2 regions of the Leucobacter allii genome follow, and region 2 is predicted to be linked to the other one. Evidence: riboswitches for the same ligand, from Rfam matches in the RefSeq annotation. Region 2 holds a riboswitch; the other holds the start of a gene.
What was found. Region 2 has a riboswitch for FMN ahead of ribD (bifunctional diaminohydroxyphosphoribosylaminopyrimidine deaminase/5-amino-6-(5-phosphoribosylamino)uracil reductase RibD). Riboswitches for the same ligand answer to the same signal wherever they lie in the genome.
Positions count from the first base shown of each region.

Region 1: linked by a shared signal. The riboswitch ahead of pnuC (nicotinamide riboside transporter PnuC) and the one ahead of ribD (bifunctional diaminohydroxyphosphoribosylaminopyrimidine deaminase/5-amino-6-(5-phosphoribosylamino)uracil reductase RibD) in region 2 are both predicted to bind FMN.

Region 1 covers NZ_CP095045.1:3,426,116-3,431,268, reverse strand. Annotated here, with positions in the region: gene MUN78_RS15915 (Gfo/Idh/MocA family protein) at 1-815, shown strand, start outside; gene MUN78_RS15910 (sugar phosphate isomerase/epimerase family protein) at 895-1,896, shown strand; FMN riboswitch at 1,947-2,087, shown strand; gene pnuC (nicotinamide riboside transporter PnuC) at 2,160-2,867, shown strand; gene MUN78_RS15900 (Gfo/Idh/MocA family protein) at 3,211-4,251, opposite strand; gene MUN78_RS15895 (sugar porter family MFS transporter) at 4,282-5,153, opposite strand, start outside.
Region 2 covers NZ_CP095045.1:62,775-67,927, forward strand. Annotated here, with positions in the region: gene ribA (GTP cyclohydrolase II) at 1-190, opposite strand, end outside; gene MUN78_RS00260 (riboflavin synthase) at 187-873, opposite strand; gene ribD (bifunctional diaminohydroxyphosphoribosylaminopyrimidine deaminase/5-amino-6-(5-phosphoribosylamino)uracil reductase RibD) at 876-2,012, opposite strand; FMN riboswitch at 2,064-2,209, opposite strand; gene MUN78_RS00270 (DUF1345 domain-containing protein) at 2,294-2,995, opposite strand; gene MUN78_RS00275 (bifunctional lysylphosphatidylglycerol flippase/synthetase MprF) at 3,001-5,097, opposite strand.

The DNA of each region.
Region 1 (5,153 bases), 200 kb from region 2:
CGAACGGCACCGTCGCCCGCATCGGCTTCAGTTACCTGCGCGGCCCCGGCCTCGCCTTCATCCGCTCGCTCATCGACGACGGCCGCCTCGGCGAGGTGCTCCATTTCTCCGGCCGCTACTGGACCGACTACGCCTGCCGACCCGGCACCCCCATCAGCTGGCGCTACCAGGGTCCGGCCGGATCCGGCGCGCTCGGCGACGTGGGCAGCCACCTCAGCTATATCGCCGAGTACCTCTGCGGCCCGGTCCGCGAGGTCTCCGGCGGCCGCTTCCACACCTCCATCACCGAGCGCCCGAAGCCCCTCGGCCAGGTCGTCGGGCACACCGGCGGCGCGGTGAGCGACGAGACCGCCCCCGTCACGAACGACGACTACGCGAGCTTCAACGCCGCATTCGAGCGCTGCGTGGGCACCCTCGAGGTCTCCCGCGTGGCCGCCGGCCACCCGAACGACCTGTACGTCGAGGTCTTCGGCTCGCGGGGCGCCGCCCGCTGGTCGCAGACGAACCCGGGCCAGGTGGAGGTCATGCTCCACGACGAGCAGGGCGACCTCGCCGGGTACCGCACGGTGCCCCTCGGCCCCGCCCACCCGCACTACGCCGGCGGCTGGGCGATGGACGCCCCGGGAGTCGGCATCGGCCAGAACGACCTGTTCGTGCACCAGGCGCGCGCCTTCCTCGAGGAGGTCGCGGGGATCCCCGAGGCCGAGTCGCTCCCGCGCTGCAGGAGCTTCGCCGACGGCGTGCACAACATGGAGTTCCTCGCCGCCGTCGCCGAGTCCGCCGCGCAGGGCGGATCCTCCGTCGCCGTGGCGTGATCCCGCGCCGTCCGCGCTCCGCACCCACCACCGCGCATCCCCACCCGCAGCACCGCTTCGCAGCAGAAGAGAGCACCCCATGAAACTCGGCGTCTACAACGCGATCCTCCACGACCGGAGCCTCCCCGAGGCCATCCGCGTCGTCCGCGAGCTCGGCCTCACCGGCATCGAGCTCAACACGGGAGGCTTCCTGCCCCCGACCCACATCCCCAACCGGGAGCAGATCCTCGAGTCCGACGCCGCGCGCGACGAGTTCCTCGGCCTGTTCGAGGGGACCGGCGTGCGGATCGCGGGCCTCAACTGCAACGGCAATCCGCTGCACCCGAAGCCTGCCATCGGCGAGGCCCACGCGGAGGACGTCCGCCGCTCGATCCGGCTCGCCGAGCGGCTCGGGCAGGATCGCGTGGTCACCATGTCGGGGCTCCCCGGCGGCGAGCCCGCCGCGACCGTCACCAACTGGGTGGTGAACGCCTGGAACTCGGCCGCACTCGACGTGCTCGACTACCAGTGGGATGTCGCGGCGAAGTTCTGGCGCGAAACCGACCGCTTCGCGGCCGAGCACGGGGTGAAGGTCGCCCTCGAGCTGCACCCGCAGAACCTCGTGTTCAACTCCGCCGACGTGCACAAGCTCATCGAGCTCACGGGCGCCACGCACGTCGGAGTGGAGCTCGACGCCTCGCACCTGTTCTGGCAGCAGATGGATCCCGTCGCCGTCGTGCGGCACCTCGGCGAGCTCGTCGTCCACGCCGCCGCGAAGGACGTGCGCGTGAACCCGGAGTGGGCGCGGCTCAACGGCGTGCTCGACAACTCCTTCCGCCGCCTCTCCCCGGAGGAGCCGCGCACGAACCTCGGCGGCGACGAGTGGGCCAACGAGTGGCCGCAGCACTCGGCGTGGGACTTCGTCGCGCTCGGCCGCGGACACGACACCGCGTACTGGACGGAGTTCCTCCGCGCGCTGCACGAGGTCGATCCCGAGATGTGGGTCAACATCGAGCACGAGGACGTCTCGCTCGGCCGGATCGAGGGGCTCGAGGTCGCCTCGCGGGTGCTCCGCGACGCCGACGCCGCCCTCGGGGCCTGAGCCGCGTCCGCGGGCGCGCCCGCGGAGGAGTAGCATTCGAGGCGAACACACACGTGCTCCGGGGTCGGTGGAAGTCCGAACCGGCGGTGACAGTCCGCGAACCGGGCCGGCGAGGCGATCCGCCTCGCGGGACCGGCCGATCCGGTGGAACTCCGGGACCGACAGTACAGTCTGGATGAGAGCAGCACGGGCGTGGGCGGGCCCGCGGGCCCGCGGGCCCGCCCACGCGCCCCTCGGCGGCACCGCACCCCGAGGAGGATCCCATGAACGCGCTGCAGTGGCTCGTCGAGGCCTTCACCGCGCACTGGGAACTGCCCGGCGGGCAGACGCTGCTCGTGCGCGAGGTGGTCGGCAACGTCTTCGGGCTCGCGAGCGCGCTCGGCGGTATGCGCCGGCGCATCTGGGCCTGGCCGGTCGGGATCATCGGCAATCTGCTGCTGCTCACCGTGTTCCTCGGTTCGATCCTCACCCCCGAGCACTCGCTGCCGAGCCTGCTCGGCCAGGCGGGCCGCCAGGTGATGTTCATCGCCGTCGCGGTCTACGGCTGGATCCGCTGGCGGCGTGCGGGCGACGGCGGCCGGCTCACGCCGCGCTGGGCCCCTGCGGGAGCACGCGTCGGCATCGTGCTCGTCCTGCTGCTCGGCACGGTCGCGCTGACGCCGGTGTTCCGCGCGCTCGGCTCCTGGGATCCGGTCTGGGCCGACGCCTGGACCTTCGTCGGCTCGCTGCTCGCCACCTACGGCATGGCGAAGGGGTGGACGGAGTTCTGGCTCGTCTGGATCGCCGTCGACCTCGTCGGCGTGCCGCTGCTGTTCAGCTCCGGCTATTACGCCACGGCCCTCATGTACGTCTTCTACGGCGTGTTCACCGCGATCGGCTTCGTCGTGTGGTGCCGCGCCCACGCCAAGCCCCGGATCGACACGCTCATGCCCGACCCGCGGACCACCCCGGCCGTTCGCGGGCGGGAGTAGGGCTCCGTTCCCGAGCCCACGTTCCGCTCGGTTCCGGGCCCCGCTCCGCCCCGTCCGGGTCGCTCCGGGTCGCCCTGGCCCGGATCCGGGTCACCGCGGCAGGGTGGCGGAGGGGCCGACCCTGCCGGAGCGACCCGGATTCATGCGGAGGAGAGGTTTCGGGGCGGAGGGAGATCGGCCCCGGGGGTTGGGGGCGCGGAGGCGCAGGGTGAGAGGGGGCGCGGGCGCAGAAGTGCGGTGGTGGGAGGTGCAGGGCGAGAGGGGGCGGGGACGGGAGAGGGGGCGGAGCGGGAGGTGCGAGGCGGGGCGGAGCGGTGCGCGGGGCGAGGGATGCGGCGGCGGGTCAGGATCCGGGGGTCGCGGCCACCTCGACGCGAGTGCCCGAGATCGCGCTCTCGCGCGCCGCGTCGAGCACCGCGACGGTGTGCAGCGCCTCGGAGAGCCGCACCGCGGGCGGCGTCCCCGTCGCGATCGCGCGATGCAGATCCCGGTAGAACTCGGTGTAGTCCCCGCGCAGGGAAGGGATCGGGGTCGGGCCGGATCCGTCGTGCAGCACGCCCCAGCGCTCGGGCGCCTCGACCCCCCAGGCGTCCGCGTCGGTGGCGGGCCGCAGGCCCGCCCGCAGCTGCTCGACCTGCACATCGGACATGTGCGACTCGTAGTTGCCCTCGCGGCCGTAGACGATCATGCGGCGGTCCTCCCGCCGCGCGCCCTTCGAGGAGGAGACGGAGCTGTGGACGCCGCCCGCGTGGTGGAGCCCGAGCACGAAGCCGACGTCGACGCGGGCGTCGCCCGCGCCCACCCAGTCGAGGTGTGCGTCCACCCGCGCGACGGGTCCGAAGAGCTGGGCGAGCTGATCCACGACGTGCGCGCCGAGGTCGCGCAGCAGGCCCTCATCCGGTCCCTGCGCGAGCACGGAGCGGTCGTCCTGCTCGAGCGCGAAATCGGCGCGCCACACGCGGCCGAGCCGACCCGAGTCGAGCACGGAGCGCAGCGTCACGAGGTCCGTGTCCCAGCGCCGGTTGTGGAAGACCGTGAGCGTTCGGCCGGCACGGTCGGCGGCGGCGATGAGCTCGCGCGCCGTCGCCGCATCGGGGGCGAAGGGCTTGTCGGCGACGACGTGCACGCCGCGCTGGAGCGCGCGCAGCACGAGCTCCCGCCGGGTGGCCGGCGGGGTGGTGATGACCACCGCGTCGACGCCGGCGTCGATGATCGCATCGAGCGAGGCGAACGCGGGCACGCCGGGCGCCTCGGCCGCGAGCTCGGCGACCCGCTGCGGCGAGCGCGCCACGACGCCCGCGAGCTCCCACTCCGTCGCCGCCTGGAGGTAGGGCAGATGGAAGAGCCTGCCCCCGACGCCGAATCCGACGAGTCCGATCCTCATGCGATGCCGTCCTCTCCGCGCCCGCCGGCTCTACCGCTCGCGGGGCACGTAGATCGCGCCCGTCATCACGTCCTCCTCGAGCTCTTCGAGCGTGCGGCCGCGGGTTTCGGGGACGAAGCGCTTGATGAAGAGGAAGGAGACGACGTTGACGATCGCGAAGATGACGAACAGCCCCATGCCGACCGCGCCCACGATGGAGGGCACGAGCAGCGCGAGCACGCCGTTCGCGATCCAGAGCACGAAGACGGAGACGCCCATGCCGATCCCGCGCATGTGCAGCGGGAACACCTCGGAGAGGTAGACCCAGGTGGCGATGTTGAGGAACAGCTGGATCGAGCCGATCATGATGACGATGAGCACGAGGAACACCCACGGGCGCGCGGGGCTGCCCTCGGGGAAGAGGAACATCATCGCGACCGCGATGAGCACGTGCGAGAGGGCGGTGAGCCCGTAGCCCCACAGGAAGTTGGTGCGACGGTCGACCCGGTCCATCATGAAGAGCGCGACGACCCCGCCGATCACGGCGATCACGCCGGGGGCGATGTTCACCCAGCCGATCATGTCCTCGCTGAACCCGGACTCGGCGAGCATCCGCTGGCCGTAGTACATGATGGCGTTGACGCCGGTGAACTGCTGGGCGATGCCGAGGCCGCAGGCCACGAGCAGGATCACGAGGAGGTTCTTGTTGGAGAGCACGGCGCGGATGCCGAGGCGGCGCTCCGACTCGGCGCGCTCCTCCTGGGTGACGCGCTGCACCTCGGCGAACTCCGCGGCGGCCCGATCCTCCGAGCGCACCGTGCGGAGCACCGCGAGCGCGTCGTCGGCGCGCCCCTGTTCCACGAGCCAGCGGGGGGACTCCGGCATCCGCAGCATCCCGAAGAAGAGCACGATCGCGGGCAGCG
Region 2 (5,153 bases):
CGGAGGACCAGCGCACCGTCCAGGCGATCCACTCGGGGCTCGCGAGCTCGGCCGAGAGGATGACGTCCCCCTCGTTCTCGCGATCCTCGTCGTCGGCGACGATGACGGGCCGCCCGGCGCGGATGGCGGCCACCGCCTCCTCGATGCTCGAGATGCGGCCGGCGGGTTCGGGGGAATCGGTGGGGGTCATGCGCGGCTTCCTTCGGGGACGTGCGGTTCGGTGAGGGCGGCGGGCTCGCCGCCGAAGCGGAGCATGCGGGCGACGTGGCGCGCGAGGATGTCGGTCTCGACGTTCACCCGGTCGCCGGGCTCGAGCGCGCCGAGCGTCGTGGCGGCGAGCGTCTCGGGGATGAGCGAGACCTCGAACCAGTGGCCGGATCCGCCCTCCTCGCCGCCGGCGGGGTCGGAGATGCCGGAGACGGTGAGCGAGACCCCCGAGAGCGTCACGGAGCCCTTGTCGACGAGCAGGGGAGCGAGGGCGGCCGGGAGGGCGAAGCGCAGCACGCGCCACTGCTCGGCCGGGGTGGACGTGACGAGGCTCGCGGTGCCGTCGACGTGCCCCTGGACGATGTGGCCGCCGAGCCGGGTGTCGACGCGCACGGCGCGTTCGAGGTTCACCCGGCTGCCGGGGATCAGCGCGCCGAGCGTCGACATGCGCAGCGACTGGGCCATCACGTCGGCGGTGAAGGTACCGCGGCCGTCCGACGTGGTCCCCTGCTCGATCACCGTCAAGCAGACGCCGGACACCGCGATCGAGGCGCCGTGAACGGCGTCCGCGGTGACGACGGGGCCCGCGATGGTGAGGCGGAGCGAATCATCGATCGCCTCGACGGCCACGATCTCGCCGATCTCCTCGATGAGTCCTGTGAACATGCCTATCCTTCCTCGGAGGCGTGGTCCCCGGGGGCCGGGGAGTCTGGGGTTGCACGTGAAACACGATCGGCTCGGACGAGCAGATCCGCGCCGAGCTCGAGGCGCTCGCGCACCGCGAGCCGCGCGATCCCCGCCATGCTCGGGATCCCGAGGTCGCCGAGCGCGAGCCTCGGGCCGCCGAGCAGCGCCGGGGCGACGTAGACGAGCAGCTCATCCGCCAGGCCGGCCGCGATCAGCGCGCTCGCGACCCGCGGCCCGCCCTCGACGAAGAGGCTCCCGATGCCGCGCGCGGCGAGCCCGGCGAGTTCGGCGGGGAGATCGTCGCCCGGGAGCCTCAGGGGCTCGGGGACGCCCCGCGCCGCGAGCGCGGGATGCGCGCGCACCCGCGCCGCCTCGGGGATGCCCCGGTGCCCGAGCACGACGGGGATCGGCTGCTCGGACGCCGGGACGAGGAGCGCCCCCTCGGCGTCGCGCGCGGTGAGTTCCGGGTCGTCGGCGAGCAGCGTGCCGGTGCCGACGAGGATGGCGTCGGCCTCGGCGCGCCGACGGTGCACGTCGGTGCGCGCCTCGGGCCCGGTGATCCAGCGGCTCGTCCCGTCCGCCGCCGCGGCCCGGCCGTCCAGGGTCTGCGCCCACTTCACGGTCACCCGCGGGCGACGGAGCGGCGACGGAGCGGACGCGTCCGCGGCCCCCTGGCGCGCCAGCCAGGCGCCCAGCAGCGCGCGCGCCTCTCCCGCCAGAACGCCGCCGCGCACCTCGACTCCGGCCGCCCGCAGCGTGGCGGCCCCGCCCGAGGAGGCGCGGCCCGGATCGTCCAGGGCGTAGGCGACCGCGCCGATGCCCGCGTCGCGCAGGGCCTCGGCGCACGGACCGGTGCGCCCCGTATGATTGCACGGCTCGAGGGTGACGACGGCGGTGAGCTCCGAGAAGCGGCCGCGCCACGGCCCGGGCAGATGCGCCAGCGCGTCGATCTCCGCGTGCGGCGTCCCGGAACCGCGGTGCCAGCCCTCGGCGACGATCCGGCCGTCGGGGTCGAGGATCACGCAGCCGACCTGCGGATTGGGGTCGTCGACGGGCCCGCGTCGGGCGACCCCGAGCGCGCGGCGCATCGCCTCCTCGACGAGTTCCTGCTGCAGCATCCGGCGATCCTCACGTCCCGGGTGCACAGGGTGCGGACGGTCGCCCGTCCTCCTGCATTCCTCTCATCCGGACTACACAGGCGGACTCCGCACTGCCATCACCGTCGGTACCGGAGTTCCACCGGTTCGGCCTCGCGGATGCGAGGGTCGCGGACTGTCACCGCCGGTTCGGATTCTCACCGACCCCGGAACACGCTCCTCATGCTAGCCCCTCGGGCGCGTCGTCGCACGCCGCCCCGTCACATTTCCCTCTGGGCGGAATCGTGCGGACGCGGCCGCTCTCACGAGAACAGCTCGGCGAACAGCTGCCCGTTCGCGATGACGTTCATGGACAGCGCGATGATGAGCGCGTTGAAGAAGAAGGCGAACGTCGTGTGCCACACGACCGTCCAGCGCATGTGGGTGTCGAGGACCTTCACGTCGGAGACGGAGAACGTCGTCGAGTTCGTGAAGGCGAAGTACGCGAAATCCGCCAGGCGCGGGCTCGGAGTCCCGGGGAACTCGAGCGGCGGCGCCGAGGATCGGTGGAAGCGCGAGAAGTAGATCCGAGCGTAGCCCCAGTTGAACATCACCCAGGAGAGCAGCATCGCCCAGACCGCGGTGAACTCGGCAATGGGGTCGTGCACGTCCTGACCGATGTCGGTGATGAGATCCACCGCCACCGACAGTCCGATGACGCTCGCGCCGAAGGTGAAGACCATCGTGAACAGCCGGGTGACGGGGTGGCCGATGAGCACCCGCGTGGCGGTGGGGTCGGGCTGGCGAATGCGCACCTGGAGACTGAGCGCGAGCGCGGTGAGGGCGAGGTACAGCATCGCGACGCTGCACCACACGAAGCGCTGGGCGATCATGAGATCGTCGTCGCCGCCCCAGAGCAGATCCGCGCCCACCCAGACGAGGGCCAGCTGCATGAGCAGACCGAGCACCTCGCCGCCGATGCTGAGTGCCGCGCTCGCCGTGCGCCAGGGGGAGCGCTCCGCCATGGCGTCTATGTCCGCGCCGCCGTTCCGGCCGCGGAGGTGACGAGATCGCGCAGCGACGCGTCCGGAAGATAGGCCCGGGTGAGCGCGACGCCGATGCGCGGCAGATCGCCCTCGTCGCGGTAGAGAAGGTGCAGGGACTCATGCCGCGGGTTGAACTTCTGCTTGAAGCGGTGCAGCGAGGCGAAGCCGTAGAGCGGTTCCACGAGGCTCCCGATCTGCTCGAGCACCTGGTCCACGGGTCCCGCCTCCGCGTCGGCCGGCCGCACGAGCGGCGCGCCCGAGAGCGAGACGAAGTCGTAGCCCTCGCCCGAGAAGTGCCGTGCGGAGGAGGCGATGAGGAACTCCATCACCGGCCCGAAGCCGCCGTCGCGGCGGCGCATGAGATCGAGGGTCCAGCCGGCGACCCGTCCGTCTCCGCCGTAGACGGGGAGCCAGGAGGTCACCCCGTGCAGACTCCCCTCGCCGTCGACGGCGATGCCGACGCGCACCTCGGGATCCAGCGCCTCCGCCACCGTGCCCAGGGTGAAGCGCATCTCGGGCAGGCCCTTGTCCCCCGTCCACTGCTCGGAGATGGCGCGCACCTGCGCGAGGACGTTCCAGGGTTCGTCGGCGAGCCGCACCATGCGGAACTCGATCCCCTCGCGCTCGGCCTTGTTGATCGCGGTGCGCACGGCGCCCCAGGCCTTGCCGGTGAACTGCAGCTCGGGCAGATCGACGATCGTGTCCTCGGCGACGATGACCGAGCGCCACCCCTCCGGGCGCGCCGTCGCCGTCGCGGTGCCCGCCGAGAAGACGCAGGGGATGAGGCCCGCATCCTGCGTCGTGCGCTCGAACGCGGCGAGCGCCTCCCCGAGCGACCCGGCCGGCACGATCGGATCGCCGAGCATGATCGCGACGCCCGCGTGCTCCTGATAGCCGACGACGCCCGCTTCCGCCGGCCCGCGGAGCGCGATGTGACGGTTCTCCGGCCACGTCACCATCCACGAGATCGTCCCGCCGCCGAAGCGGCGGATCCGAGCAGCGGTCTCCTCGGGCGTCACGGTCGCGGCCGCCACCCGGCGCCGCGAGCGGCGCAGGGGCACCCGGAACGCGCCGCGTCCGATGATCATGAAGGCGAGCTGGGCGATCCAGTAGACGGTCGGGGCGACCGCGATCCCGACGACGTCGAGCGGCGAGTCGATGGCGCCGGCGTCGAGCAGCAGGGGGAGGGCGGCGAAGACGAGCGCCGCCGTCAGCAGGTTGAACGCGCCGAGCACGATCGCCGCGATCCAGGCCACGCGATAGCCCCGGCGCACGCCGTTCGCGATGAGCAGGATGACCACGACGTCGATCGCGACGTCGAGGAAGGAGGAGACCGGCTCGTTGCTGCCGAGCGGCCCGTCGTAGGGCACGACGAGGCCGAGCACCTGCACGGCGCCGATGGCGATGAGGCCGGCGAAGGCGATGAGTCGCCACTCCCGCGCGCTCGGACGGCTCGCCCGATGCCGGAAGGCGGGCAGCCAGCCGCTCGCGAGCATCGCCGCCACGAGGGCGACCGCGTGCTCGAGGTCGTGGAGCTGCCCGAGGTAGAGCACCGACACCCCGATCCAGATCACCGTCGCGACGCGGGCGCGCAGCCGCCACGGCGACGGCAGCGTCGCGATGGCGAACACGAGCGCGGTGAAGGCGCCGCAGGAGGGGCCGACGTCGTAGACGGTCGTGAGGCGCTCGGCCCAGTGCCATCCCGTCTGCGAGACGACGGCGACGATCCCCGCAGCGCCGAGCACGCCGACGAGGTGGCCGGCGAGGAAGAGGCCGATCGTGCGCAGCGAGCCGAAGCGCCACTCGGCCCAGCCGACGCCGCCGATGACGAGCGGCGCGATGGTGAGGAACACGTACGGGGCGTTGAGGAGGAACGGCGAGGTGAACACGGTCCACCAGCGCCCCTCGGCGAACGCGGGCAGCCCGGTGGCGAACTCGGCGTACCAGGGCTTCTCCGACGCCGGCGACCACAGCGTCCCCGTGGCGATGCCGATCACGAGCAGCGCGAGCACCAGGGCCGCGGTGAACGGCACGCGTCGCAGGAGGGTGAGCGGGCTTCGGCGCCGGGCGTCGGATTCCATGGACTCAGTCTAGGACGCGAGTCGCTGCGCGGCTCACCGGACTGCGCGGTTCACCC